DNA from 4 places in the Massilia sp. Soil_C_3 genome. Region 4 is predicted to be linked to each of the others. Evidence: predicted binding sites of a transcription regulator. Region 4 holds the regulator's gene; each other region holds the start of a gene.

What was found. Region 4 encodes sigma-54, which starts transcription at its own class of promoters, with help from an activator protein. Its sites were predicted from a motif close to TGGCANGNAANCTGCTTT; they were not measured.
Positions count from the first base shown of each region.
Region 1: a site for sigma-54 is predicted at 5,158-5,175, ahead of AC3A6F_RS22750 (transglutaminase family protein). Genes of this name have one in related genera too.
Region 2: a site for sigma-54 is predicted at 1,759-1,776, ahead of AC3A6F_RS24220 (TldD/PmbA family protein). Genes of this name have one in related genera too.
Region 3: a site for sigma-54 is predicted at 6,166-6,183, ahead of AC3A6F_RS05055 (CmpA/NrtA family ABC transporter substrate-binding protein). Genes of this name have one in related genera too.

Region 1 covers NZ_JBDGJG010000012.1:100,723-107,930, reverse strand. The annotation lists gene AC3A6F_RS22770 (PKD domain-containing protein) at 1-1,135, opposite strand, end outside; gene AC3A6F_RS22765 (zinc-binding metallopeptidase family protein) at 1,460-2,533, shown strand; gene AC3A6F_RS22760 (alpha-E domain-containing protein) at 2,621-3,667, opposite strand; gene AC3A6F_RS22755 (circularly permuted type 2 ATP-grasp protein) at 3,669-5,081, opposite strand; gene AC3A6F_RS22750 (transglutaminase family protein) at 5,258-7,208, shown strand, end outside.
Region 2 covers NZ_JBDGJG010000014.1:95,786-102,993, reverse strand. The annotation lists gene AC3A6F_RS24230 (S1C family serine protease) at 1-683, opposite strand, end outside; gene AC3A6F_RS24225 (class I SAM-dependent methyltransferase) at 806-1,591, opposite strand; gene AC3A6F_RS24220 (TldD/PmbA family protein) at 1,922-3,556, shown strand; gene AC3A6F_RS24215 (TldD/PmbA family protein) at 3,570-4,904, shown strand; gene AC3A6F_RS24210 (TldD/PmbA family protein) at 5,095-6,732, shown strand; gene AC3A6F_RS24205 (TldD/PmbA family protein) at 6,743-7,208, shown strand, end outside.
Region 3 covers NZ_JBDGJG010000002.1:481,973-489,180, reverse strand. The annotation lists gene AC3A6F_RS05080 (hypothetical protein) at 1-555, shown strand, start outside; gene AC3A6F_RS05075 (antitoxin VbhA family protein) at 1,211-1,390, shown strand; partial or broken gene AC3A6F_RS05070 (ATP-binding cassette domain-containing protein) at 2,141-2,602, opposite strand; gene AC3A6F_RS05065 (ABC transporter ATP-binding protein) at 2,959-3,765, opposite strand; gene ntrB (nitrate ABC transporter permease) at 3,781-4,704, opposite strand; gene AC3A6F_RS05055 (CmpA/NrtA family ABC transporter substrate-binding protein) at 4,744-5,913, opposite strand; gene AC3A6F_RS05050 (hypothetical protein) at 6,707-6,901, shown strand; gene AC3A6F_RS05045 (hypothetical protein) at 6,985-7,208, shown strand, end outside.
Region 4 covers NZ_JBDGJG010000013.1:99,302-106,509, reverse strand. The annotation lists gene lptA (lipopolysaccharide transport periplasmic protein LptA) at 1-490, shown strand, start outside; gene lptB (LPS export ABC transporter ATP-binding protein) at 487-1,254, shown strand; gene AC3A6F_RS23525 (RNA polymerase factor sigma-54) at 1,266-2,744, shown strand; gene hpf (ribosome hibernation-promoting factor, HPF/YfiA family) at 2,820-3,179, shown strand; gene AC3A6F_RS23515 (enoyl-CoA hydratase/isomerase family protein) at 3,305-4,390, shown strand; gene AC3A6F_RS23510 (DUF5694 domain-containing protein) at 4,475-5,545, shown strand; gene rapZ (RNase adapter RapZ) at 5,709-6,587, opposite strand; gene hprK (HPr(Ser) kinase/phosphatase) at 6,668-7,208, opposite strand, start outside.

The sequences.
Region 1 (7,208 bases), on a different contig from region 4:
TCGAGCTGGCCACGATCTCGCCCCGGTCATTGATCGCCATCGCGTGTTCAAGCACCAGCGTCGGCGGCACGCGGCGCAGGCGCCGGTTCAGGTCCAGCATGCCGCCGTTAGCGCTCCAGACGAAAGCGCGCATGGCGCCGGCCTTATCCTCGGCAAAGCCGACGATCTGCCCCTTCGCATTGACGCCGCGCGCGACCGAGGTCCTGCCTCCCAGGGTGCCGAGTTCGCGCATGCCGCCGCGCCGCGTCCACGACATCGCGCGCTGGCGTCCGTCGGCAAAACCGATGCCGCCCGCGATGTGCAGGCCCGGCGTCATCGCATTGACCCAGGCCGTGGTGCCGCGGCCGATCCCGAGGTCGACCATGCCGGTGGCGCGCGTCCACAGGAAGGGCCGATCGCCTCCATCGTCCCAGGAAGGTAGACGATTGCCCGCCACCTCGCCACCGGCGCCGACGGCCACGGGCGACGATTCGACGCTGCCCAGCGTGTCGATGTCGACCAGGCCGCTCGCGCGGGTCCAGGCGAACACGCGCGTGAATTCGTCGTCGATCGTGGTCACGCCGGCGATCAGGCCGGCGTCGTTGAGCACGCGGCCGGCAGGTTGCTGGAAGGCCGGCGTGACGCCCAGGTCTTCCACGCCGCCGGCATGGCTCCAGCGGAACGGACGCGCCGAGTCGCCGAACGAGCCGGTGACGACGCCGCGGTTGTTGATGGCCCAGCCGTACGAGCGGCCCCGGCCCGGTTCGGCGCGGATGTCGAGCATGCCGCCGCCCGCACTCCAGACGAAGGCGTTCTCGACGCCCTGTTCGTTGACCGAGGTGCCGGCGACCTGGCCGGCCTCGTTCAGGCCGTTCGCGTAGGCGATGCCGCCGCCTAGCGAGCCGATATTGCGCACCGAGGCGCCATCATAAAAGAAGCCGGCCGTGCGGTTGCCATTCACCATCGAGAATGCGACCTGGCCCGCGGCGTTGATGTGCGGGTAGGTCGCGATCGTGCCGGGGCCCAGATTGATCACGCGGTAGCTTGCAGGCGGGCCGCCATGCCTGCGCTCGGCCTGGGAAGCATCCGGCGCCGGCTGCGCGAGCGCCGCATTGGCGGCGCCTGTGAGCAGGAGCAGCGCAACAAGACGACGCATCTTCTCCGAGGTGGGGCGTATCGGTACGTCATGGCTTCGAGCGAATCGCATGTTTTCTCCATAAAAGATGAACGCCGGGCCCGCTGCCCGGCAATATCGGGCGACGGGCTCGATCATCTGTCAGGGGCGCCGCGCACGATCACGACCGGCGCAGAGCCGTGCGCTCATCTGTCCTGGGCCAAGGCATGCTGTGGCGTGCATCGCACAGCTTTCGTGCACACGATATGAGGCGTTGTCTTACACGCGTTAAACAGCCTGATATTTACTGTTAAATTATTAATCCCGGCACCCCTGCTCATCCCTGTATTACTTACTGGTCCTGTCATGAAAACTTTTCACTGCGATAAGTGCGCACAGCAAATATTTTTTGAGAATACGCTCTGCTTCAATTGTGAAAGTACGCTCGGCTACCAACCGCTGACCCGCAGCATCAACAGCTTCGAACAGACCGACGACGGCCTGTGGCGCAGCCTGAACCGCAGCGACGCGGGCAAAATGTACAAACAATGCGCCAATTACGTCCAGCACAATGTGTGCAACTGGATGCTGCCGGCCGACGATCCACACGATCTGTGCGAGTCGTGCCAGCTGACCGTGGTCATCCCCGCGCTGTCGACCGAAAAAAACCTCATCCTGTGGTCGCGCCTCGAAGCGGCCAAGCGCCGCCTGCTGTTTTCGCTGGCGATGCTGAACCTGACCCCGGCATCGAAGGAAGCCGAACCCGAAACCGGCCTGGCCTTCCAGTTCCTGGAAGACGGCGTGAGCGATCAATGCGTGATGACCGGCCACGACAATGGCCTGATCACGCTGAACATCGCCGAAGCGGACCCGGCCGAACGCGAACGCACGCGCGAACAGATGCACGAACGCTATCGCACGCTGCTGGGACACTTCCGTCATGAAAGCGGCCACTACTACTTCGACCGCCTCGTGGTCGGCAGCAAGTGGATCGATGAGTTCCGCGCCCTGTTTGGCGACGAACGCCAGGACTATGGCGAGGCGCTCAAGCGCCACTACGACGCCGGTCCGGCCGCCGACTGGGAGTCGCGCTTCGTGAGCAGCTATGCCAGCTCGCACCCCTGGGAAGACTGGGCCGAGACCTGGGCCCATTACCTGCACATGATCGACACGCTCGAGACGGCGCATGCCTGCGGGCTGGCGCTCAAGCCGCGCAAGGCCGACGAACCGGTGCTCGACGGCATTACCCTGCCCATGAAGGCCGATTCGTTCGACGACACCCTGCACGACTGGTTCGCGCTGACCTATGTGCTCAATAGCCTGAACCGCAGTATCGGCATGCCGGATTCCTACCCCTTCAAGCTCAGTACGCCGGTACTGGAAAAGCTGGAATTCGTGCACAAGGTCGTGCGCTCACGGGCGGTCAAGGCTGCGGCCTGACACGGCGGGACGCTGCCCCATCGTGAGGCGGGAGCGCGAATTTTCATCACGACGGTGCGGCGCGCCATAAATTGGTGCGCCGCCGTTTCAGCGCGTCTGGGTCTGGGTTTGGGTTTGGCTCTGCGTCTGGGTCTGCGTTTGAGTCTGTGTTTGGGACTGTGTCTGCGCCGGAACGGCGTCAGGCGCCGGCGGCGCCACCGGGATCAGGAAATCGCGGCTGATCCCATTGCCCAGTTCGTCGACCGACGCCAGGAAACGCGTCAGGAACTCGTGCAGGCCTTCTTTCAGGATGTCGCCGATCGAGGCCGCCCTGAGCTGGCCGTACAGCCCTTCGGCCAGGCGCTCGGTGTCGTGCGACAGCTCATTGCGCACATCGTGCAGGTTGGCGACGACGGCGCACATGCAGGCGACCAACGAGCGCGGCATCTTTTCGTTCCCGATCAGGAGCGCCGCCACCCTTTCCGGCGTGATGGCGTCGCGATACACCTTGCGGTAGATCTCGAACGCCGATACCGAGCGCAACAGCGCCGCCAGGTAGTAGAACTCGCCCTGGGCCCCGGCCTGGATCGTGTCCGACGCCAGGAACCTGAACTTGACGTCGAGGATGCGCGCAGTATTGTCGGCCCGTTCCAAGAAGGTGCCCAGGCGAATGAAGTTGAACGCTTCGTCCTGCAGCATCGTGCCCAGCGTAACGCCGCGCGACATGTGCGAGCGGTACTTGACCCATTCCAGGAACTGGCTGGGATCGCGCTCGAACAGGCGGTCCTTCAGGTGCTGCTGCAGCATGAGCCAGGTGGTGTTTTCGGTCTCCCATACCTCGGTGGTCAGGGTGCCGCGCACGGCCCGCGCATTCTCGCGCGCCGCCCGCAGGCAGCTGGTGATCGACGACATATTGTCCGGATCGCGCACCATGAAGTCGATGACGTCCTTCTGCGTCAGCGCGCCGTACTTGGCCGAGAACTGCGATTCCAGTTCGGACACACCCAGCATGGTGCGCCAGCCCTGCTGCTCGGCGCGCTCCGATTGCGGCATCAGCGAATACTGGACGCGCACGTCGAGCATGCGCGCAGTGTTCTCCGCCCGTTCGGTATAGCGGGCCATCCAGTACAAATGATCTGCGGTGCGGCTCAACATGCTAATTCTCCAGTATCCAGGTGTCTTTCGTGCCGCCGCCCTGCGACGAGTTCACCACCAGCGACCCTTCCTGCAATGCGACGCGGGTGAGCCCGCCCGGCACCATCGACACGGTCTTGCCCGACAAGACGAAGGGGCGCAGGTCGATATGGCGCGGCGCGATGCCCGACTCGACATAGGTGGGGCAGGCCGACAACGCCAGCGTCGGCTGGGCGATATAGCCCTCCGGATTGGCCACCAGGCGCGCGCGGAACGCCTCGATCTCGGCCGCGGTCGAGGCCGGCCCGACCAGCATGCCGTAGCCGCCGGCGCCGTGCACTTCCTTGACCACCAGTTCCGGCAGCCTGGACAGGGTATAGGCGAGGTCTTCCTTCTTCCGGCACTGGTAGGTCGGCACGTTGTTGAGGATCGGCTTTTCGCCCAGGTAGAACTCGATCATGTCCGGCACATACGGGTAGATCGACTTGTCGTCGGCCACGCCGGTGCCGATGGCATTGGCCAGCGTCACCCGGCCGGCGCGCACCGCGTCGAGCAGGCCCGGCACGCCCAGCGTGGATTCGGGACGAAACGCGAGCGGATCGAGGTAGTCGTCGTCGATCCGCCGATAGATCACGTCGACCTGCTTCGGCCCGCGCGTGGTGCGCATGTAGACGGTGGCGCCGCTGACGTACAGGTCTTGCCCCTGCACCAGCGCCACGCCCATCTGCTGGGCCAGGAAGGCGTGCTCGAAATAGGCCGAGTTATGCATGCCGGGCGTGAGCACGACCACGGTCGGGTCCTGGCTGCCGTGCGGCGCCACGGTGCGCAGGTTGTCGAGCAGCAGGTCGGGATAATGCTCGACCGGCGCCACCCGGTTGCGCGCGAACAGCGCCGGGAACAGCCGCATCATCATCTTGCGGTTTTCCAGCATGTACGACACGCCCGACGGCACGCGCAGATTGTCTTCCAGGACGTAGAACTCGCCCTCGCCTGCGCGCACGATATCGACGCCGGCAATGTGGGCATAGATGTCGGACGGCAGCTTGACGCCCTGCATGGCGGGCCGGTACTGCGCATTGTTCAGGATCCGCTCCGGCGGAATGATGCCCGCCTTGAGGATCGTCTGGTCGTGATAGACGTCGTGCAGGAAGCGATTCAGGGCCGTTACGCGCTGGACCAGGCCGGCCTGCAGCCGGGTCCACTCCGCGGCGTTGATCACGCGCGGAATGATGTCGAACGGGATCAGCCGCTCCTTGCCGGCGTTATCGCCGTAGACGGCGAAGGTGATGCCCACCCGCTGGAAATTGAGTTCGGCTTCGGCCCGTTTCTGGTCGATCAGATGGGACGGCTGCTGTCCGAGCCAATTGGCGAACGCGCCATAGTGAGGCCGTACAGTTGCCGCATCGGAATACATTTCATTGTAAAAGTGTGGCATCGGTTCCTCCTGCCAAGAAGTGCTATCAAGAAACGTGCCAGCGGTGCGAGCGCATTTGATGGATGGATTATATTGCGGGTACAAATCATGCTTAAACACCCCTGAACTGCGCCAATTTTTTGCGCCTGAAAAACGCGCGGACATCGACCCGCGCCGCACCCGAAAGGCACTCTCCCATGGCCATCCGTATCGCGCTACACCACAAGACCAGCTATCGCTACGACCGGCTGGTAAAGCTGTCGCCGCATGAAGTGCGCCTGCGCCCGGCGCCCCATGCGCGCACCCCGATCCTGTCGTATTCGCTGACGGTGCAGCCGCAAGACCATTTCATCAACTGGCAACAAGACCCCTACGGCAATTACATCGGACGTTTCGTCTTCCCCGAAGCGACGGACATCCTCGAGTTCACGGTCGACCTGGTTGCGGACATGACCGTCATCAACCCCTTCGATTTCTTCATCGAGAGCTATGCCGAGACCTTTCCCTTTGCCTATCCAGCCGCGCTCAAGACCGAGCTGAGTCCCTACGTCCAGGCCGAAGCGCCCGGTCCGCGGCTTCTGGAATGGGTCGCCGCGATGCGCGCCGACCTGCTGGCCAAGCCCATGAGCACCAATGACTTCCTGGTGGCCATCAACCAGCGCCTGCAGCGCGACGTCGCTTACCTGCTGAGGATGGAGCCGGGGGTGCAGACGCCGGAAGACACGCTCGAAAAAGGCTCCGGCTCCTGCCGCGACACCGGCTGGCTGCTGGTGCAGATCCTGCGCGAGCTGGGCCTGGCGGCACGCTTCGTCTCCGGCTACCTGATCCAGCTGAGCGCCGACCAGGCCGCACTCGACGGCCCCAGCGGCCCGCTCGAAGACTTCACCGACCTGCATGCGTGGACCGAGGTGTACATCCCCGGCGCCGGCTGGATCGGGCTCGACCCGACTTCGGGCATGCTGGCCGGCGAAGGCCATATTCCGCTCGCCTGCACGGCGATGCCGTCGTCGGCCGCGCCGGTCACGGGCTTTTCGGACAAGGCCGAAGTCACCTTCGTCCATGAGATGAAGGTCACCCGCATCCATGAAGATCCGCGCGTGACCAAGCCCTATACCGAACAGGATTGGCAAGCCATCGACCGCCTGGGCCGGCAGGTCGATGCCGATCTGCAGGCCCAGGACGTGCGCCTGACCCAGGGGGGCGAACCCACTTTCGTCTCGATCGACGATATGGACGGGCCGGAATGGAATACCCTCGCCCACGGCGACAAGAAGCGCGAGCTGGCCGGCAACCTGATGCACCGGCTGAAGGAGCACTTCGCACCGGGCGGCATGCTCCATTACGGCCAGGGCAAATGGTATCCGGGCGAGCCGCTGCCGCGCTGGGCGCTCAATATCTTCTGGCGCGTCGACGGCCAGCCGATGTGGTCCGACCCCGAGCTGTTCTCGGACGAACACCTCGACGACGGCTATCGCAGCGAAGACGCCGGTCGCTTTACGGTGGAACTGGTCAAGACGCTCGGCCTGCCCGCAGGCAGCGCGATCGCGGCCTATGAAGACGTGCTGTTGCAGGCCCAGCGCGAGCAGGCGCTGCCGCGCAATCTGGACCCGCTGCAGGCCGACCTGAAGGCGCCGGAGGAACGGCGCCGGCTGGCGCGCCTGCTCGAGCGCGGCCTGGGCCAGGTGGCCGGCTACGTGCTGCCATTGCAGGCGAGGGAATACGATCCGGCCGTCATGCTGGGCACCAGCTGGCGCACCTCCCCCTGGCCGCTGCGGCGCGAAAACCTGTACCTGATCGAAGGCGACTCGCCGATCGGCCTGCGCCTGCCGCTGGCCACGCTGCCATGGGTGCTGCCCGAGGAACGCGATCCCGATTTCGACGTCGACCCGTTCGCGCCGCGCGCCGCGCTGCCGGCGGCGAAAAAAGACAAGCGCCCGGTGCTCGGCCTTGCCGCCGGCAAATCGGCGGACAAGGCCGGCAAGGCGGCCGCCCCGGCCGCCCCAACTGAGTCCGCGCCGCGCGACGTGATCCATACCGCGCTGTGCGTCGAAGTGCGCGGCGGGCGCCTGCACGTCTTCATGCCGCCGCAAAAACGCATCGAGGATTACCTGGCGCTGGTGGCGGCGGTCGAGGCCACGGCCGCCAGGC
Region 2 (7,208 bases), on a different contig from region 4:
CGCTCGCCCGAGATCACCGGGCCGCCGCTGTTGCCGGGATTGATCGGGGCATCGATCTGGATCCGCAGGCCCGAGCTGAAGGCGCCGTAGTTGACGAACTCCACGCGCGAGACGATGCCGGTGGTGGTCGACAGCGAGTTGCCGCCGACCGGATAGCCGTAGGCGAACACCTGCTGGCGCACGTCGGGCAGCACGGGCGCCCGCGGCACCGGCGGGCGCTTGTCGAAGAAGGAAGGGTCTTCCAGTTCCAGCACGGCCAGGTCGATGCCGCGCGCCAGCGCGATCACCTTGGCGGCCACCTTGTCGCCGGACTGGCTGGCCTGCACCTCGACCTGGCTGGCATAGCCGACCACGTGGGCATTGGTCAGGATGCGCTTGCCCTCGATGATGACGCCGGAACCAGTGACCGAGCTTGGCGCCGCCTTGGTCCAGGGTTTATAGGGTTCGGGACGGCGGATCGTGGCGAAGATCTTCACCACCGAGTTCTCGACCGCGGGCAGGACCGGCGCGGGCACGGCGCTCTTGGCGGCAGGGGGCGCAACTGCGGGAGCAACGGCGGGCGCCGGGGCCGGAGCGGGGGCAGGCATGGCCTGGGCTTCGGGCGGCACGGTATCCTGGGCGTGCGCGGCGCCGCAGACGGCTAGGGCGAGGGCGGCCAGGCGCAATGTCGGCAGAGTCTTCATGGTTTCCTTCGGTTGGACGGTTCAGGATGCATCCAGAAGAATAACCACAGGCGCCGCAAAAGGAAACACGAGAATCGTCGCGGAGGATGGCGTGGCCTTCCTCCGCGACGTGGCGGCCAGGCTTACTGCTTGACGAACTTGAGCGTCATGCGGTCGCTCTCGCCGATGGCGAGGTACTTCTCGCGGTCCTTGTCCTTGTTGGACAGCACCGGCGGCAGGGTCCACACGCCTTTTTCATGGTCGGCGGTGTCCTTCGGATTGGCGTTCACCTCCGACTTGGCGGCCAGCTTGAAGCCGGCGCGTTCTGCCATGCGGATCACATACGCCTCGTGCATATAGCCGCTCGAGGCCTTGGCATCCTGCTCCATCTTGGCCGGCAGGCGGTGCTCGACCACGCCCAGCACGCCGCCCGGTTTCAGGACCTTGTGCGCCTCTTTCAGGACGGTGAGCACGGCGTCGTCGCCGTTGCCCAGCCAGTTGTGCAGGTTGCGGAAGGTGACCACCATGTCGACGCTGTTCGGGGCGCCCAGCGCGATGCTGCCAGGTGGCGCGAACTGGACCGGGGTCACCTTGCCGTACACGGCGCCATTGGCCGCCAGCCTGTCGCGGAAGGCCTTGCCGCCGCGGCTCTCGGCGTCCGGCACGGCGCCATACAGCTTGCCCTGGTCGCGCAGATAGGGCGCCAGGATCTCGGTGTACCAGCCGCCGCCCGGCGACAGCTCGATCACCGTCATGGTCGGCTTGATGCCGAAGAAGGTCAGGGTTTCGTAAGGATGGCGATAAGTGTCGCGGGCCTTGTTGGCGGCGGCGCGGTGTTCGCCGGCGATGGCGGATTTCAGGGCGTCGTCCGCGTGCGCGGCGCCGGCAAGGCCGGTTGCCAGCATCGCGGCCAGGATCAGTCGTTTCATCGTGCGAGGTCTCCTTGATGGGTCGGACGGCAGGCGGTTCGCCGCCGTCAACCCGAAGATGATCGAACAGGCAACCTCCATAGTCAAGCGTTCCGCGTATATGCTTATGCGTGGAATATTCATCGTACAGACAGTGCCCAGCACAGGCAGAGAACACTGCATTGAGGTGGCACAAAGATTGCCTATTCAAAACGTTAAGTCGATGCTATCGTTGAGAGGTTTGCCGCGTGGCACACAGGCAAATCCACAACAAAAGCGATGTACATACAAGAGCGGCGCCGAGCTGTTTTGCGGAACCGCTGCCCGGAAGTAGGTCATTCAGGAGAACACATGGAACGCCGTACCTTTCTCAATCTCAGCAGCCTGGCCGCCGCCTCGATGCTGCTGCCATTCGGTCGCGCGATCGCTGCCGAGGAACTGGTCAGCACGATGCCCGTCGCCGCCAAGAAGGCCCTGGCCGACGTCGCGCTGAACGCCGCCACCAAGGCCGGCGCCAGCTACGCCGACGTGCGCATCGGCCGCTACCTCAACCAGTTCATCACCACCCGCGACCTGAATGTCGAGAACGTGGCCAATACCGAATCGGCCGGCGTCGGCGTGCGCGTGATCGTGAATGGCGCCTACGGCTTCGCCGCGACCTCGGACATGTCGAACGACGGCATCGCCAACGCGGCGCGCCAGGCCGTGGCGATCGCCAAGGCCAATGCAAAACTGCAGACCGAACCGGTGCAGCTTGCACCAGTCAAGGGCGTCGGTGAGGTTTCGTGGAGCACGCCGTACACCAAGGACTGGCGCACGGTGCCGATCGCGGAGAAGACCGACATGCTGATCGCCGCCAACAAGGCGGGCATGGAAGGCGGCGCCAACTTCATGCGCACGATGCTGTTCCAGGTGAACCAGCAAAAATACTTCGCATCGACCGACGGCTCGTATATCGACCAGGACGTGCATCGCCTGTGGGCCCCGGTATCGGCCACTGCGGTCGACAAGGCCACCGGCAAGTTCCGCTCGCGCGATGGCCTGAGTTCCCCGGTGGGCAAGGGCTATGAATACTTCGACGCCCGTCCCGAGCACAAGATCAAGGCCGCCGGCGGCGTCGCCACCCTGTACACCGAGACCTACGACATCGTCGAGGACGCGCGCGCCGCGGGCCGCGACGCCAAGCGCAAGCTGACCGCCAAGTCGGTCCAGCCGGGCAAGTACGACCTGATGCTCTCGCCCGAACACCTGTGGCTGACCATCCACGAGAACGTCGGCCACCCGACCGAGCTCGATCGCGTGCTGGGCTACGAGGCCAACTACGCCGGCACCAGCTTCGCCACGGTCGACAAGCTCAAGTCCAAGACCTTCAAGTACGGCGCCCCGATCGTCAACCTCTACGCCGACAAGACCACCCCGGGTTCGCTGGGCGCGATCGGCTTCGACGACGAAGGCGTCAAGACCAAGCGCTGGGACATCATCAAGGACGGCATCCTGGTCAACTTCCAGGCCACGCGCGACCAGGCCCACATCATCGGCGAGAAGGAATCGCACGGCTGCTCGTACGCGGACGGCTGGAACACGGTGCAGTTCCAGCGCATGCCGAACGTGTCGCTGGCGCCGGGCAAGGCCAGGCTGACCCCGGACGAGATGGTCAAGGGCATCAAGAAGGGCATCTACATCATCGGCGACGGTTCGTTCTCGATCGACCAGCAGCGCTACAACTCGCAGTTCGGCGGCCAGCTGTTCTTCGAGATCAAGGACGGCAAGATCGGCCAGATGCTGGAAGACGTGGCCTACCAGTCGAACACCCAGGAATTCTGGGGCGGCTGCAGCGCCATCTGCGACGAGCGCGACTGGCGCATGGGCGGCTCCTTCTTCGACGGCAAGGGACAGCCGCCGCAGATCAGCATCGTCTCGCACGGTTCGTCGACCGCGCGCTTCAACGGCATCAACGTGATCAACACCGCTCGCAAGATCGGCTAAGGCAGGGACGCACATGAGCATCTTGACCCAGGAACAAACGAAAAAGATCAGCGACCGCGTGATGTCGCTGACCAAGGCCGACGAATGCATCGTCAATATCGAAGGCAGCCGCATCGGCAATATCCGCTTCGCGCGCAATGCCGTGTCGACCGCCGGCCTGGCCGACGACACCCGCATCCAGGTGCAGGTCGCCTTCGGAAAGAAGCAGGGCACGGCCACCATCAATGAATTCGACGACAAGTCGATCGAGCGCGCCGTGCGCCGCGCCGAAGACCTGGCGAAGCTGGCGCCGGACAATCCGGAATTCATTCCGGCGATCGCCAAGACCGAGTACAAGAAGTCGGACACTTTCGTCCAGAAGACCGCCGACATCGATCCGGAATACCGCGCGCAAGCCGCCGCCTACGCGATCGAGGGTTGCCGCAAGCGCGGCCTGGTCTCGGCCGGCTTCTTCACCGACCGCACCAGCTTCGAGACCATCGCCAACTCCAACGGCCTGTTCGGCCACCAGGATTCGAGCTCGCTCGACTTCACCCTGACCGTGCGTACCGAAGACGGCCGCGGTTCGGGCTGGGTCAAGCGTTCGGCGCGCGACGTCACCAGGTTCGACCCGCGCGAAGCGGCCGAGATCGCGATCGAGAAGGCACTGCGCTCGGTCGACGCCAAGGCGCTGGAGCCGGGCCGCTACACCGTGATCATGGAGCCGGCCGCGACGTCGGACCTGCTGTCCTTCATGCTGGGCGGCTTCGACGCGCGCCGCGCCGACGAGGGCCGCAGCTTCCTGTCCAAGGCCGGCGGCAAGAACCGCCTGGGCGACAAGCTGTTCGACAGCCAGGTGAACATCTGGTCCGATCCGTGGGACAAGGACGTCGCCGTGCTGCCGTGGGACGAGAGCATGCTGCCGCGCGAACGCGTGGAGCTGGTCAAGGACGGCAAGATCAACGCCCTCGACTACTCGCGCTACTGGGCGCAGCAGAAGAAGCAGCGCGCGGTGGGCGCGGCCGGCAACATCATCATGGCCGGCACCAACAAGACCACCGAAGAGCTGATCGCCAATACCAAGAAGGGCGTGCTGGTCACCCGCACCTGGTACATCCGCATGGTGGACCCGCAATCGGTGCTGCTGACCGGCCTGACCCGCGACGGCACCTTCTACGTCGAGAACGGCAAGATCAAGCATCCGATCAAGAACTTCCGTTTCAACGAAAGCCCGGTCTCGATGCTGAACAATATCGAGGAAATCGGCAAGCCTGCCGTGATCGGCGCCGATGAAGCGCGTTATTCGATGCTTATCCCGGCGATGAAGATCCGCGACTTCAACTTCACGTCGCTGTCGGACGCGGTGTAATAAGGCCTGGACTAGCCTGCGACCTCGGCACCGTCGTTCCCGCGCAGGCGGGAACCCAAGTTTTTCAGCGCAGTGGCTGCGCATGCAAACTTAGGTTCCCGCCTGCGCGGTAACGACGTGCCAACGCTAACGCAAGTGCAAGCGCCAACGCGAGCACATGCAAACGCAAACGCAAACGGATAAGACACACATGGAACGTCGACAATTCCTGCAAATCGGCGCCGGCACTGCTGGCGCCATGCTCATTCCGGTCTTCGGCAACGCGATCGCGGCCGAAGACCTCCTCAAACCGATGGCGGCGAGCGCCAAGAAGGTCCTGGCCGATACCGCCATGGGCGCGGCCACGCAAGCCGGCGCGTCCTATTGCGACGTGCGCATCGGCCGCTATCTGAACCAGTTCATCATCACGCGCGACCTGAACGTCGAAAGCATCAACAACACCGAATCGAGCGGCGTGGGAGTGCGCGTGATCGCCGACGGCGCCTACGGCTTCGCCTCGACCAACAGCATGACTGCCGACGGCGTCGCCCAGGCCGCGCGCCAGGCGGTGGCGATCGCCAAGGCCAACGCCAGGCTGCAGACCGAGCCGGTGCGCCTGGCGCCGGTGAAGGGCGTCGGCGAAGTGGCGTGGGCCACGCCGATCAAGAAGGATTGGCGCACTTTGCCGGTCAAGGAAAAGGCCGACATGCTGATCGCCGCCAACAAGGCCGGCCTGGACGCGGGAGCGAACTTCATGACCGCCTCGCTGTTCCAGATCAACCAGCAAAAATACTTCGCGTCGACCGACGGCTCCTACATCGACCAGGACGTGCACCGCCTGTGGGCTCCGATCAACGCTACCGCGGTCGACCAGAAGACCGGCAAGTTCCGCTCGCGCGGCGGCCTGGGCGCCCCGGCCTCGATGGGCTATGAATATTTCGACGCCCGTGCCCAAGACAAGGTGCGCGCCGCCGGCGGCGTCACCACGCTGTACACCAAGTCCTACGACATCGTCGAGGATGCGCGCCTGGCCGGCAAGCAGGCACGCGAGAAGCTTTCCGCCAAGTCGGTCGAGCCGGGCAAGTACGACCTGGTGCTCTCGCCCGAACACTTGTTCTTGACGATACACGAGAACGTCGGCCATCCGACGGAACTGGACCGCGTGCTCGGCTTTGAGGCCAACTACGCCGGCACCAGCTTCGTGGGGCTCGACAAGTGGCAGAGCAAGAAATTCAAGTACGGCGCCGAGCGCGTCAACTTCGTGGCGGACCGCACCACGCCGGGTTCGCTGGGCCTGATCGGCTACGACGACGAAGGCGTGCCGGCCAAGCAGTGGGACATCATCCGCGACGGCATCCTGGTCAACTACCAGGCCACGCGCGACCAGGCTCATATCATCGGCGAAAAGGAATCGCATGGCTGCTCGTATGCCGACAGCTGGAGCACGGTGCAGTTCCAGCGCATGCCGAACGTCTCGCTGGAGCCGGGCAAAGCGCGCCTGACGCCGGACGAGATGATCAAGGACGTCAAGAAGGGCATCTACATCCTGGGCCGCGGTTCCTACTCGATCGACCAGCAGCGCTACAACTTCCAGTTCGGCGGTACGCTGTACTATGAGATCAAGAACGGCAAGATCACCGGCCCGCTCGAGGACGTGGCCTACCAGGCGAACACCCAGGAATTCTGGAATGCCTGCTCGGCCATCTGCGACGAGCGCGACTGGCGCATGGGCGGCTCCTTCTTCGACGGCAAGGGCCAGCCGAGCCAGGTGAGCGCGGTGTCGCACGGGTCGAGCACCACCCGCTTCAACGGCATCAATGTCATCAATACCGCACGCAAGATCGGATAAGGAGACCAGGATGAAAGCGCTGAATCAAGAACAAGCAAAACGCATCACCGATCGCGTGCTGGCGTTGTCGAAAGCCGACGAGTGCACCGTGGCGATCGAAGGCAGCCGTGTCGGCAACGTGCGCTTCGCGCGCAATAGCGTGTCGACCGCCGGCCTGACCGAAGACATGCAGCTGAACGTGCGCGTGGCCTTCGGCAAGCGCAGCGGCACCGCCGTGGTCAATGAGTTCGACGACAAGTCGCTGGAAAAAGCCGTGCGCCGCGCCGAGGAACTGGCCAAGCTGGCGCCCGAGAATCCAGAGTTCATGCCGGCCATCGCGAAGCAGGAATACCGCGCCACCACCACCTTCGTGCCCAAGACCGCGGCGATCGACCCGGACTTCCGGGCAGAGGTGGCGGCCACCTGCATCGAGCTGGCGCGCAAGAACAAGCTGGTCACCGCCGGCTTCTTCACCGACAGCACGCGCTTTGCGACCA
Region 3 (7,208 bases), on a different contig from region 4:
AAAAAGGCGCTAATGGATCACCTCTATTCGCTACCGCTCAAGGCTATCCTCGAAATGTCAGCAGGGAAAGATGCAATTTGGGATAACACTGCTGGCATTGATGAAATGAATAAAGGGAAATTCGCTCATCGACATGAGATAAAAAATTTCGCTGACGCACTTTTCGTTGAGTTGGCGGGAATAATGCGGTCTCATGTTCCCGATGGACCACCAGTGAATAATCTTACACCTGCCAAAGCACAAGCGGCTATGGCAATGCTTCACTGGAAAGAGAATCCAAGCAGCAGAAACATAATGACGGCTCGTATCCTTGCAAATTTGCACGCATTTGTTCGCTATATTGAGAATCGAAAATTTCAGCGAGGCGATATTGCTGACTTCGCCGCAGCACAAGCTGCAGTCCCAAGTACGCACGCATTCTTCACAGACAAAGCGCTGGCGAATTTGCTCATGCAGCCTCAGATTCAATTGAAAGCATATTCCTCTTGTGACGTATTGTTTAAATTCGATAACTTTGCGACGTATCTTAAAAATTTAGATTCTGAAACGCTTTGAGTAAATAATGAACAAATCAAAAACAGCCATCACAACGTCTTTGCTGCCGAAGTATCAAGAGTCTGCTGCAATTATGGATCGTTTTTCGGTTGCCGCTCACGTAGATTGTGCATCAATTGATGCGTAGCCCTAATAACGAGAAAATTAAGTTTGTCGACGGCACGGAACTTAGTACAGATGCTTTGAACTACTTCACGGCAAACAAGCAGAATTTTCGCGACGAATTCACAGAGGATCTCAGAGGAAAACTTAGCCATGCGAAATTTCAAGTTTTTGCGAGGTCGTCGCAGAAGAGTGGTTTGATGGCAAGCGCTTGCACCAAGAAGGGCGGTCTAGGCGCCTCAAACGATCATTTTACGACTTTCTGTGCCTAACAACGTACAGCTCGCCTGAACCAAGTCAGTTTGTGCAGAGCCTTGATCTGCCGAGAGATGTGGAACCATTGATCACTGTTGAAGGTATCGCAGCTATTCTTACCGTTAATGACCAAATGATTCATCGTCATGTCGAGCAATGAAGCAAATCCACCCTAACTCATATCTTAAGGAGGTTTAGTAGGCTTATGTTCCGCTCATATGGCTGAGGAGTACGCAGCCAGTGCTGTACTGTACTGTACGAGGAAGAACTGGCGCGAAAAACACAAGAGCGCCGGGGCATGAGCGAAGAACAGCGGCGACGACACAAAGCAGTCGACGCCGCACGAGCCAACGTAGAGCTGTCAGAATTGACGATCAGCGAACAAGCCCGGAAAGATTCCCTTCGTTTTGCTAATTACGAAATCACTTACGCAGAATATATTAAACTTCAAATGCGAAGAATTAACGCGCATGACTGACTAGGCATTGAAAGGCAAGCTCGTACTTTCCTCTGCCCGATCGATGGTATTCACTATTTTTGCTCAGTATGGTTTCCACCTATTTGAGAGCGCCGGTATCAGTTCGCGTGCTACACCGCAATCGGTTGCAGCGGCTCTAACACCCGCGCGAACGCAGTAGAGCTTCTTAGCGTACTCGACTTGCAGCCGCGGTCTTAGTCTTCCTTGGCTCTTAATGATTTCGCGTGTTCGACGGTATGCCCTAACGGTTCCCCGACCAAACTCGGTCATGCCAACTACGACACCCGAAGCGACAAGCGTAGAGAAGCTGATAGCGAGCGTATCGAAGCTTTTATTCTTCAAAAAAATTAGCGCACTGATCGCTGCTGCAGCGAATAGCACATGCCCTAGCTGGAACCAAGCGTTGCTCCTGTACGGTACAGCCCAGTCGCGTATTGGGCCTCTGATCCACTGGCGCGACTTCCTTCGACGTCGTTGTAAGTTCCACATGAAAGTAACCTGAAATATTGACCGCTGACGGCTGTCACGTAGTGAAAGTAATAACCAATTCTGCAGATTAGCACTGACACTCAGGGATAACGAACTAGCGTAGAGTAATGGCAGTCGTTGCGTATTTGCAAACCACAGCGGACCTTGTGTTGCTTTTCGCAGACTATATGACGCAACAAGTGAGCATCACGACCTGACGCAACAGCATTTTGCACTCCTTTCCTACTGCGCCCGTGAAACTCTATGCAACAGTGACCTCAACTACACAGTTTGCGAAATTGCCATTGAATGCGCCTGCTCTCGATACAGGAGTTCAATTGCCACCTCGCGGTGCTCGGCATAACGCTCATCCTGTGCCAGTATTACCCGATCACGTTGCCGCGCCAGGACACCTCGACGATCTCGCCGATGGTCGAGGCAGTCCCATTGGCTAACACGACGTTCCAACCCGACAGTAGCACCGCTTCATCCACTCGTGCGTCACCATCACCACAGTGGATTCGGTCGCGGCCACGATCTTGAGCAGCTCGTCCTGCAAATTCGCCCTTGTCAGCGCATCGACTGAGCAAAGCGGTTGATCCATCAACAGCATCCTCGGCCCCATCCCAAGCACCTGCACGACACGACCCGCTGCTTCATGCCGCCCGAGATCTCGTGCGGCCGCTTGGCTTCCACGCGCGACAACCCCACCCGCACCAGCGCGGCCGAGGTCTGCTTATGGAGGTCAGGTTAATATCTAGATATGGGCTCACCAATTAGCGTTTGTCAGGGATGAGCTCGTGCCTAAATGGCGGACCCGCCCCTTCTTGTCGTGCACCTTTTGTTGATGAAGTAACGGCCCTGCTCACCGAAAGCTACAACCACGAGGACGAAACCGCCATCAAACTAGCGGTGAATGCGTAGGCCAACGATTACTTCGTCCCCCACGACGAGGAGGAGGACCTGCGCACGGTCGCCTGGGCCAAACTGGACGCCGTGGCACTGTACAAGGCCAAGCAGAACCGTAACCAGAGGCAGCGCAAGCAGCAACAGCGTCTGGTGCAGCGAAGAAACGCCCTGATTCAGTTCCTGACGCGTATTCAGGCGGCCGCCGGATGCGCCTGCTTGCGGTACAAGAATTCCAGCACTGCCTTGCGATGCTCGGTATAACGCGCATCCTGCGCCAGCGCGACCCGGTCGCGCGGCCGCTCCAACCCCACCTCGACGATTTCGCCGATGGTGGCGGCTGGCCCATTCGTCAGCATCACGATCCGATCCGACAGCAACACCGCCTCATCCACATCGTGCGTCACCATCACGACAGTCGATTTGGTCGCGGCCACGATCTTGAGCAGCTCGTCCTGCAAATGCGCCCGCGTCAACGCGTCGAGCGCGCCGAACGGCTCATCCATCAACAACACCTTCGGCTCCATCGCCAGCGCCCGCGCGATGCCGACGCGCTGCTTCATGCCGCCCGAAATCTCATGCGGCCGCTTCGCCTCGGCACTGGTCAACCCTACCAGCGCCAACGCCGCCATGGTCCGTTCACGCAACTGAGCCCGCGTCTCGGCACCGCCAAACACCCGCTCGACCCCGAGATGGATATTCTCGTAACAGGTCAGCCACGGCAGCAGTGAGTGATTCTGGAACACCACCGCCCGTTCCGGCGACGGCCCGGCGATCTCGCGATTCGCGCACAGCAGAACGCCCGCCGTCGGTTTCAACAAGCCGGCGATCAGGTTCAGCAAGGTCGACTTGCCGCAGCCCGAGTGCCCGATCAGCGTAATGAACTCACCCTTGCGTACTGCAAGGTCGATCCCCTGCAGCGCCTGGAACACGCCCTTCTTCGTATGAAACGCCATCTCAACACCGGTGATGTCGATGAATTTGGTTTGAAGGTCATCCATGATCGCGCTCCTTAATCAGTTAGCCACTTGTTCATGGGTCAGCGCCCGCGCCAGCGCCACCAGGGCCTGCTCGAGCAGCAGCCCCACCACGCCAATCACGACGATGGCGATGATGATGTTCGCCACATTCAGGTTGTTCCACTCGTCCCACACCCAGAAGCCAATGCCCACGCCGCCGGTCAGCATCTCGGCCGCCACGATCACCAGCCATGCGGTGCCGATGGCGAGGCGCACGCCGGTCAGGATGTACGGCAGCGCCGACGGCAGCAGGATCTTGGTCAGGATCTTCCACTCCGACAGGTTCAGCACGCGCGCCACGTTCATGTAATCCTGCGGCACGCGCTGCACGCCGACCGCCGTATTGATGATCATCGGCCAGATCGAGCAGATGAAGATCGACCAGATCGCCGCTGGATCGGCCGACTTGAATACCAGCAGGCCGATTGGCAGCCAGGCCAGCGGCGACACGGGTTTCAGCAGGCTGATGATCGGGCCGAACATGCCGTTCACGAACTTCACCCGGCCGATGACGAAGCCCAGCGGAATGCCGACCAGCGCCGCCAGCCCGAAGCCGACCGCCACCCGCTTGAGCGAGGCCAGTACGTTCCAGCCAATGCCCTGGTCGTTCGGGCTGTTGTGATAGAACGGATCGGCAAACAGCTTGAGCGCTTCCTGGAAGGTCACCAGCGGCGACGGGAAAGCCTCGTTGCGGGTGGCGATCAGCTGCCACACCAGCACCACGAAGGCAATGCCCACCACCGGCGGCAGGACCGCCTTCACCGCCCGGGCGAACGGCTGCGCGCCGCGCACGACGGGCGCCGGCTTGCGTGCAGGAGGCGTGGCACTGGCGACTGGCGCGTCGACGGCAAGCGGCAACGTAACAACGGTTGCGCCGCCACCTGCAGGCGCATGGTGCTCGGATTTCAGGATAGCGTTCATGGCATTCCCCTATTCAGACAAGATGACAGCAAATGAAAATCAGACCCTGACCTTGAACGAGGCTGCGTAGGCTTTCGGATCCTTGCCGTCCCACACGGTGCCGTCCATCAGCTTCGAGCTGCGCATCGGGCTCGCAGGCACCGGCGCCTTGGCCAGCGTCGCAGCATCCTTGTACAGCGCGACCTGGTTGACCGCGCTGGCCACGGCCAGGTAGTCGGGATCCTGCTTGAGCAGCCCCCAGCGGCGATGCTGGGTCATGAACCACATGCCGTCCGACAGATACGGGAAGTTGACCGCGCCGTCGTTGTAGAACTTCATGTAGTTCTGGTCGTCCCAGGTCTTGCCAAGGCCGTTCTGGTAGCGGCCCATGATGCGCTGGTCGATCGCGTCCTTGCTGGTGTTGACGTACGACTTGGCGGCGATGACCTCGGCCATCTTGTTCTTGTTTGCCATTGAGGCGTCGATCCAGCGGCCGGCCTCGATGATGGCGGCCATCATGGCGCGGCAGGTGTTGGGGTGCTTCTTCGCGAACTCCAGCGTCGAGCCCAGCACCTTCTCGGGATGGTCGCGCCAGATGTCCTGGGTGGTGATGGCGGTGATGCCGATGCCGTCCATGATGGCGCGATGGCCCCACGGTTCACCGACGCAGAAGCCATCCATATTCCCGACCCGCATATTGGCGACCATCTGCGGCGGCGGCACCGTGATGACTTTCGCTTCCTTCATCGGGTTGATGCCGTTGGCCGCCAGCCAGTAGTACAGCCACATCGCGTGGGTGCCGGTCGGGAAGGTCTGGGCGAAGGTGAATTCGCGTTTTTCGGCGCGCATCAGCTTGGCCAGCGACTGGCCGTCGACCGCGCCCTTGGTCGCCAGCTGCTTCGAGAGCGTGATCGCCTGGCCGTTGTTGTTCAGGCCCATCAGCACCGCCATGTCCTTGCGCTGTCCGCCGATGCCCATCTGGACGCCATACAGCAGCCCGTACAGCACGTGGGCCGCATCCAGGTCGCCGTTGGCCAGCTTGTCGCGCACGCCGGCCCACGAGGCTTCCTTGCTCAGCACGAACTTCACGCCGTACTTCATGTCGAAGCCCAGTACCGACGCCATCACCACCGACGCGCAATCGGTCAGTGGGATGAACCCGATCTTGATCTCGGTCTTCTCCGGCTTGTCCGAACCCGCCGCCCACACGCCGCCCGTTGCCAGCCCCATCAAGCTTCCTCCCGCTACCAGACCTGCGCCATGAATGACCTTCCTGCGCGTGACGTCGACTTCGCCGACATCCGCCGTCGCTACGCTCTTCGCTTCAAGCTTCTGATTTTTCATCGCAATCCCAATGTAGTCAGGCAAAAAAAAAGACGCGTACCCGACATGAACGCATTCATGTTCCGGTAGACGTCGTTGTCTTGGTGGGCGCTGCCTTCGTTGGCGGCGCACGCAGCGCTTCATTGCGCTGATGATGATTACGCAATCTTCATGCCAGCGAGTACGCAGAGTGACGCGCCGTCACTTCGCACCACCGGCGCACCGCGCGATGGCGGAAATGGCGCACTGCGATTGCGCAGCGCATCATTTTGGACGAGCTGTTGCGTCAGTGCAGAGAACCTGCAAATACGCCCTTCTGCTACCGCACATGGCATGCTAGGATTGGTTGTTGCACTGAGAAAACATCCGTTGTCTCAATCGTGCGCCCCTTGTATATACCGGGCACACATGTAAAATAAATAACGTCCTGAACGCAGCCAGACTTGCAGGTCTTGCTCCCGTCCCGGATCCCGATTTCGAAGCTTTTGTACTGGCATCCGCATGTCACGCATCCACCGCCCGCCTCACTCCAGCCAGCGTCTCCAGACCGACTTGGCGGGCCGGCGCAGTTGTCAGTAAATCCGCTTCCGCCGAGCGCGCACCACGCGCCTGACCGGCGAACCATCTTCACATTTCGCCCGGCTCACGCCGGCCATTCATTAATTGCCAGTCTCCATTCGAGACGGCGCTGGAGTCAGCCATGAACACCGAACATACCGAACGCCACCATTCTTCGATCCATGCCGCCACCGCGGTCGACCGCAGCAACCCACGCGCACCGAAGCGCGGCATCGCCAAGGACATCGTCTCCAGCGGCCGCCGCCTGCGCACCCGCATCGGCGTCATCGCAGCCGCCTGCATCGGCCTGACCGCGCTGCTGATCGCCTTCGAGTAAGTACACCGTGCCGCGTGCGGCCCGGTTGTCGGCTCGATGCCGGCTGGGCTATACTGCCCCGCATCATCGTCGATCGGGATCGCATGCAGTTCCAGGCCACACGTCAGCACGCACCTTATTGTGCAGCGAGCGCACCCCTGCGCCGGGTGCTGGCCTGCCTGTGTGCGCTGATCCTTGCCCTGCAGCTCGTGGGCGCCTCGTTCCACGACCATGACCTGTCCGAACAGCTGTCCGACTGCGTCAGCTGCCAGATCGCTTCCCATTCCACCGCCGACGTTCCCGCGGCATCGCCACAACTGCTGGCGTT
Region 4 (7,208 bases):
ACGTGCCGACTCGCTCAAGCCCGCGCAGGTCGAATACGATTCCGCCGATCTCGACGGGGTCAACGGCGTGCGCACCCTTACCGGTAACGTGATTCTCACCCGCGGTACGCTGTTGCTCAAGGCCGACCGCGCCGTGGTCAGGGAAACGCCCGAAGGCTATATGACGGTGACACTCACCGCCAACAACGGCAAGCTCACTACGTTCCGCCAGAAGCGCGACGGCGGTCCCAACCTGTGGGTCGAGGGCCAGGCCGAGCGCATCGAGTACGACGAGCGCGCCGAGCTGGTGCGCCTGTACTCGAATGCCCTCATCAAGGAACTGGAAAACGATCAACTGAGCAACCAGGTCACCGGCCCTTTCATCTCGTATGACAGCCGCAAGGAAGTGGCCACCGTGCGCAACGATGTCAGCGGCCAGAGCAAGGTTGGGGGCGGCCGCGGCACCCTGATCCTGTCGCCGAAACGTACGCCTGCGGGAGCCGCCCAATGACGGCGATTCCGATGGATCTGGGCGATTGCAGCACCCTGGTCGTCAAAGGCCTGCAGAAAAGCTATGGCAAGCGCCTGGTGGTGCGCGACGTGTCGCTGCAGGTCGAATGCGGTGAAGTGGTCGGCTTGCTGGGCCCGAACGGCGCCGGCAAGACGACCTCGTTCTACATGATCGTCGGCCTGGTGCCGTCGGACGCCGGGTCGATCGACATCAACGGCACCGACATCACCAGCCTGCCGATCCACCGCCGCGCCGTATTGGGCCTGTCCTACCTGCCGCAAGAGGCCTCGGTATTTCGCAAGCTGACGGTGGAAGATAACATCCGCGCCGTGCTCGAGCTGCAGAAGGACAACGGCAAGCCGCTGTCGAAAGACCAGATCAACGAGCGCCTCGACACCTTGCTGGCCGACCTGCAGATCGAGAAGCTGCGCGAGAATCCGGCGCTGTCGCTGTCGGGCGGCGAACGCCGCCGCGTGGAGATCGCGCGCGCGCTGGCGACCAATCCGCGCTTCGTGCTGCTCGACGAACCGTTCGCCGGCGTCGACCCGATCGCCGTGATCGAGATCCAGCGCATCGTGCGCTTCCTGAAGGAGCGCCGGATCGGTGTCCTGATCACCGACCACAACGTGCGCGAGACGCTCGGCATCTGTGACCGCGCCTACATCATCAACCAGGGCGCGGTGCTTGCCTCCGGCCGCCCTGACGACATCATCGCGGACGAGTCGGTGCGCCGCGTGTACCTGGGTGAACACTTCCGCATGTGAGCCACGCCTAGATGAAACAGTCCCTGCAACTTCGCACTTCGCAGCACCTCGCGCTTACGCCGCAACTGCAGCAGTCGATCCGGTTGCTGCAACTGTCGACGCTCGAGCTGCACCAGGAGATCGAGCAGATACTGGGCGATAACCCCTTGCTCGAGCGGCTCGACGATCCGCTCGACCGATCGGTGCGTTTGCTGGCCGATGGCGCCATCAACAACGCACCGGCCATCGGCGAGGCGCCGCCGGCGCCCGGCCAGCAGGCCGAAGGGGATGGGGCTGTGGCCAAGGAAGGCGAGGGTTTCGAGGGCGGCGCCGAGGGCGAGCGCAGCGACGCCGACTGGGGCGAAGGCGGAGGATCATCTTCAGGCGGCGGTGGCGAGGACGAGGACGGCCGCCCGCAGCTGGAAGCCTGCGCCATCACCCTGCGCGAACACCTGATGGAACAGGTGCGCGAAGCCACCCTGTCGGCGCGCGACCGTGCGCTGGCCGAGCTGGTGATCGATGCGCTGGACGACAACGGCTACCTCGAAGAACCGCTCGACGAGATCCATGCGCGGCTGCCCGAAGAACTCGACATCGAGATCGACGAGCTGCGCTGCGCGCTTGCGCTGGTGCAGAGCATGGACCCGGTGGGCGTCGGCGCGCGCAGCGCGGCCGAGTGCCTGGCGCTGCAGATCCGGCGCATGCCGGGTGTGCCGATGGTCACGCGGCGCATGGCCCTGACCATCGTCGAGGGTTACCTGAGCTGGTTCGCCCAGCGCGAATACAGCAAGCTGAAAAAAGCGCTCGACTGCGACGACGAAGACTTGCGCGAGGTGCAGGCCGTGGTGCGCCAATGCAATCCGCATCCGGGCGCGGCGTTCGCCTCGAACGTGTCGGACTACGTGGTGCCTGACGTGATCGTGCGCCGTTCCAAGAGCGGCTGGGCTGTCACATTGAATCCGGACGTGATGCCGCGCCTGCGCGTAAACAGCCTGTACGCGAGCCTCCTCAAGCAGGGCAAGAGCGAGGCGCAGATGGGCGCGCAGCTGCAGGAAGCGAAGTGGCTCATCAAGAATATGCGCCAGCGTTTCGACACCATCCTGCGCGTGGCGGAGGCGATCGTCGAGCGCCAGCGCAACTTTTTCTCCCATGGCGCGGTTGCCATGCGGCCCCTTGTTTTACGTGAGATAGCTGATACACTAGGCCTACACGAGAGCACAATTTCTCGTGTCACAACGCAGAAATACATGCTGACCCCGCACGGCATGTTTGAGTTGAAGTATTTCTTCGGCAGCCACGTTGCCACCGAGGCGGGAGGCGAAGCATCCTCGACGGCAATCCGTGCGCTCATTGCACAATTGACAGGAGCAGAAGACCCTAGGAACCCTTTATCCGATAGCAAGATCGCGGAGATGCTCGGGGAACAAGGCATGGTCATCGCGCGCCGCACGGTTGCAAAATACCGTGAAGCCCTCAAGATACCCCCTGTAAGCCTCCGCAAGTCCTTGTAACTGCGCCGTCCACAGACATCGTGCCTTGTCGCGTCGATGTGGTCCACACGGTGCAAAATTTTCAAAGGAGTGTGTATGAACCTCACAATCAGTGGCCATCATCTCGAAGTAACCCCCGCCATCCGTGAATACGTTCAGAATAAGCTCGAGCGCATCATTCGCCATTTCGACCAGGTGATCGACACCCACGTCTTCCTAGCCGTCGACAACCTCACTGAAAAAGAAAAAAGGCAAAAAGCAGAGATCAACGTCCAGGTGTCGGGAAAGACCCTGCACGTGGCCAGCGTCGCACAAGACCTGTACGCCGCGATCGATACGCTGATGGATAAGCTGGACCGACAGATCCTCAAACACAAGCAGCAACTGAAAGACCATAGCCGTACGTCGATCAAACGCATGCCGGATAACGGCGGCGAAGACGCTGCTGTCGCCTGATCAGGCGCAGGGCTCACACTAGCTAAGGGCGTCTGAGGGGACGCCCTTTTTGCATCCAGCCTCCCCGGTATTACGCGCATCTATGTGTTCGGTAAAATGCATGTCTCTCCATTACGGATTACGCCATGACCGACCACGTCCTGACCCGCATCGCCAACCGCACCGGCATCATTACCCTGGACCGCCCGAAGGCGCTCAATTCGCTGTCGCTCGAGATGGTGCGCGCGCTGACCGACGTGCTGCGCGCCTGGCGGCATGACGGGCAGGTCGAAGCGGTCGTACTGACCAGCAGCAGCGAGAAGGCCTTGTGCGCGGGCGGCGACATCCGTTTCTTCCATGAGGTCGGGCATGCGGGGCCGATGGGCGGCAGCGCGCTGCTCGAGGATTTCTTCACCGAAGAATACGCGCTGAACCACCTGATCCATTTTTATCCGAAGCCTTACATCGCCATCATGGATGGCGTCGTGATGGGCGGCGGCATGGGCATCGCCCAGGGCGGCCCGGACTGCGGCCTGCGCATCGTGACCGAGCGCACGAAAATGGCCATGCCCGAGGTGAACATCGGCCTGTTCCCCGACGTCGGCGGCAGCCACTTCCTGTCGCATGCGCCGGGACAGCTCGGCAACTACCTGGGCCTGACCGGGCTGACGATCGGCGCCGCCGACGCGCTGTATATCGGGCTGGCCGACGTGTTCGTGCCAAGCGACGAGCTGCCGGCCCTGCAGGCATTGATCGCGTCCACGCAAGGCGCCGGCTTGCCGGCGGCGATCCGCGCCTTCGCGGCGCCGTTTGCTGCGATGGCGGGGGCAAGCGAATTGCAGGTCCGGCGCAAGAGCATCGATGCGCATTTCGGCGCGGCGTCGGTGGCTGCGATCATGGGATCGCTCGAAGGCGACGCAACACCGTTCGCACACAAGGCGCTGGCCGCCATGCGCCAGCGTTCGCCCCTGTTGATGTGCGTGACCCACGAGCTGCTGGCGCGCGGCGCCGCGCTCGACGTGGCCGACTGCCTGCGCATGGAACGCTCGCTGGTGCGGCGCAATTTCGAGCATGGCGAAGTGCTGGAAGGCATACGCGCACTGGTGATCGACAAGGACAATGCGCCACAATGGAATCCACCATCGCTTGCCGAGGTCACCCCAGAGATGGTGGCGCGCTTCTTCGCGCCGGTGTGGCCAGAGCATGCGCATCCGCTCAGGCATCTCGCATAATCCGCTGCGTGCATATCCATTTTTGCGTGACAGCGTAGCGACGGGGTGTGAACATCGGGTCCTCATGATTTGAAAGGAAGACCGATGCGCCTGTGTGCCCTGCTGATCTCGATGACTTTATGCGGCAGCGCCGCCGCGCAAGACTACCAGCCCGCCTTCGATCCGAGCCGGCTCAAGGGTCCCACGACAGGACCGGTCAACGAGATCATGGTGCTTGGCTCGCCTCACCTGGCGCATTTACCCAAGACCTTCCAGGCGTCGAGCCTGGCCCCGCTGAACGAACGGCTCGCGGCCTGGAAGCCGCAGGCGATCGCGGTCGAGGACCGCTCGGGGCCGCAGTGCGATTTCATGCGCCGCCACCCGGCGCGGTATGCGGAGACGGTCAAGACCTATTGCCGGGATACCGCGGCGGCGAAGGCCGCGACCGGGCTGGATGTCCAGCAAGCGACGGCAGAATTGGACAAGATGCTGAGCGAGTGGCCGGCGGCGCCGTCGGCGGCCCAGCGACGCCGCCTGGCGGCCGTGCTCCTGGCCGGCGGGGAGCCTGCATCGGCGGTGGTCCAGTGGTTCCGCTTGCCGGCCGGGGAGCGCCGCGCCGGCGACGGCCTGGACGCCGCCCTGGTCGCGCAGCTACAGGAGCTCGAAGCCAGTCCCAACGAAAGCGTGATGATCGCGGCACGGCTGGCGGCCCGGCTGGGGCATGAGCGCGTGTACGCCATGGACGACCAGACGGCATCCCGTCCTTACGCCGACCGCAAGGCGGCCGGCGAGGCGATCATGAAGGCCTGGGACAACCCGGCCAATGCGAAGCGCAAGAAGGACGACGAGATCCTCGACGCGGGCGTGGGCAGTGCGGAAGGCCTGCTGGCGATGTACCGCGCCTATAACTTGCCCGCCCATGTCGCCGCGACCTTCGAGATCGACTTCGGCGCGGCGCTGAATGAACCATCACCCCAGCGCTTCGGTCGTGGCTACGTCGGCTACTGGGAAACGCGCAACCTGCGCATGGCGGCGAACATCCGCGACGTGGTGGGCGTCATGCCGGGCACGCGGCTCTTGGTCATCGTCGGTGCTTCGCACAAGGGCTATCTGGAGGCGTATCTGCACCAGATGCATGATGTGCGGGTGGTGGATACGGCGGCGGTGCTGCGGTGATTCATCGTTGACGTGACCATACACCACCACGTTATGCACCGTCATTCCCGCGCAGGCGGGAATCCAAGTCTTTGGCGTAGTGGCTGCGTCGGGTGCAGTGATAACGCGTGCACACTTGGGTTCCCGCCTGCGCGGGAACGACGTGCCAGCGTTCGCTAAGCAATCACGCCGTTGGATTCTTCGGCTGCTCCCGATGCCGCACGATCACCCGTTCGGTGGCGCCAAAATAGGCGCCGAGGTGTTCGGCCATGTACACCGAGCGGTGCTGGCCGCCGGTGCAGCCGACCGCCACCGTCAGGTAGCTGCGGTTGTCGGTCTTGAACGAAGGCAGCCACTTGGCCACGAAGGTGCGGATGTCGGCCAGCATCTCGATCGCACTCGGCTGGGCGTCGAGGAAGTCGATCACCGGCTGGTCCTTGCCGGTGAGTGGCCGCAGGGCCAGGTCGTAATACGGGTTCGGGATCGCGCGCACGTCGAACACGAAGTCGGCGTCGAGCGGCACGCCGACCTTGAACGCGAAGGATTCGAAGAACAGCGTCAGCGGCGCATGGTCGACTTCGGCCAGCTCCTTGATCCAGGCGCGCAGCTTATTGGCCGAGAGTTCCGAGGTGTCGATCACATGGCCCAGGTTCTCGATCGACGACAGGCGCTCGCGCTCTTCGGCGATGCATTCGATCAGGGTGCGGCGCGAGGCCGGATTCTCGCCGGGTCGCAGTTCGTGCGACAGCGGGTGGCTGCGCCGCGTTTCGGAAAAACGCGCGACCAGCGAATGGGTGCTCGAGGTCAGGAACATGACCTTGACCGCATGGCCATCCTCGCGCATGCGGCGCACGCTCACCGGCAGTTCGACCAGCGATTCGGCGCTGCGCGCGTCGACCGCGACCGCCATCTTGCCGGTGCCGGTTTCATTGACCGTATTGACGAGGGCCGGCAGCAGGGCCGGCGGCAGGTTGTCGACGCAGTAGTAACCCGCGTCTTCGAGGACATTCAGGGCCACGGACTTGCCCGAGCCCGAGATGCCGGTGATGAGGACGATGTGCATGCGGCGATGATACCGCAACCTTCACCCGATGGCACGCCGCCGGGCCATCGACAGCGGTTCGGCCGTCGCTTCGCGGTTGCCTAGTCCGCGCTCATCGCCTGGCGCTGGCGCTCCATGAACTCCTGCAGCGTGTCGATGCCGCGCAGTTGCAGGATCGTGTTGCGCACCGCGGCCTCGAGTAGCACCGCGATATTGCGGCCGGCCGCAACAGGGATGACGACCTTGCGGATCGGCAGGCCCAGCACGTCCTCGGTGGGGAAGTGGAAGGGCAGGCGCTCGACCTCTTCGTCCAGCGCGCCGCGCTTGACCAGGTGCACGATCAGCTTCAGGCGCATCTTGCGCCGCACCGCCGTCTCGCCGAAGATCGCCTTGATGTCCAGCAGGCCCAGGCCGCGCACCTCCAGCAAATTCTGCAATAGCGGCGGGCAGCGGCCCTCGATCATGTTCGGCGCGATGCGCGAGAATTCCACGGCGTCGTCGGCCACCAGGCCGTGCGAGCGCGAGATCAGTTCCAGGCCCAGTTCGCTCTTGCCCAGGCCCGAGTCGCCCGTGATCAGCACGCCCACGCCCAGCACGTCCATGAACACGCCATGCATGATCACGCGCTGGGCGAGCTTCTTG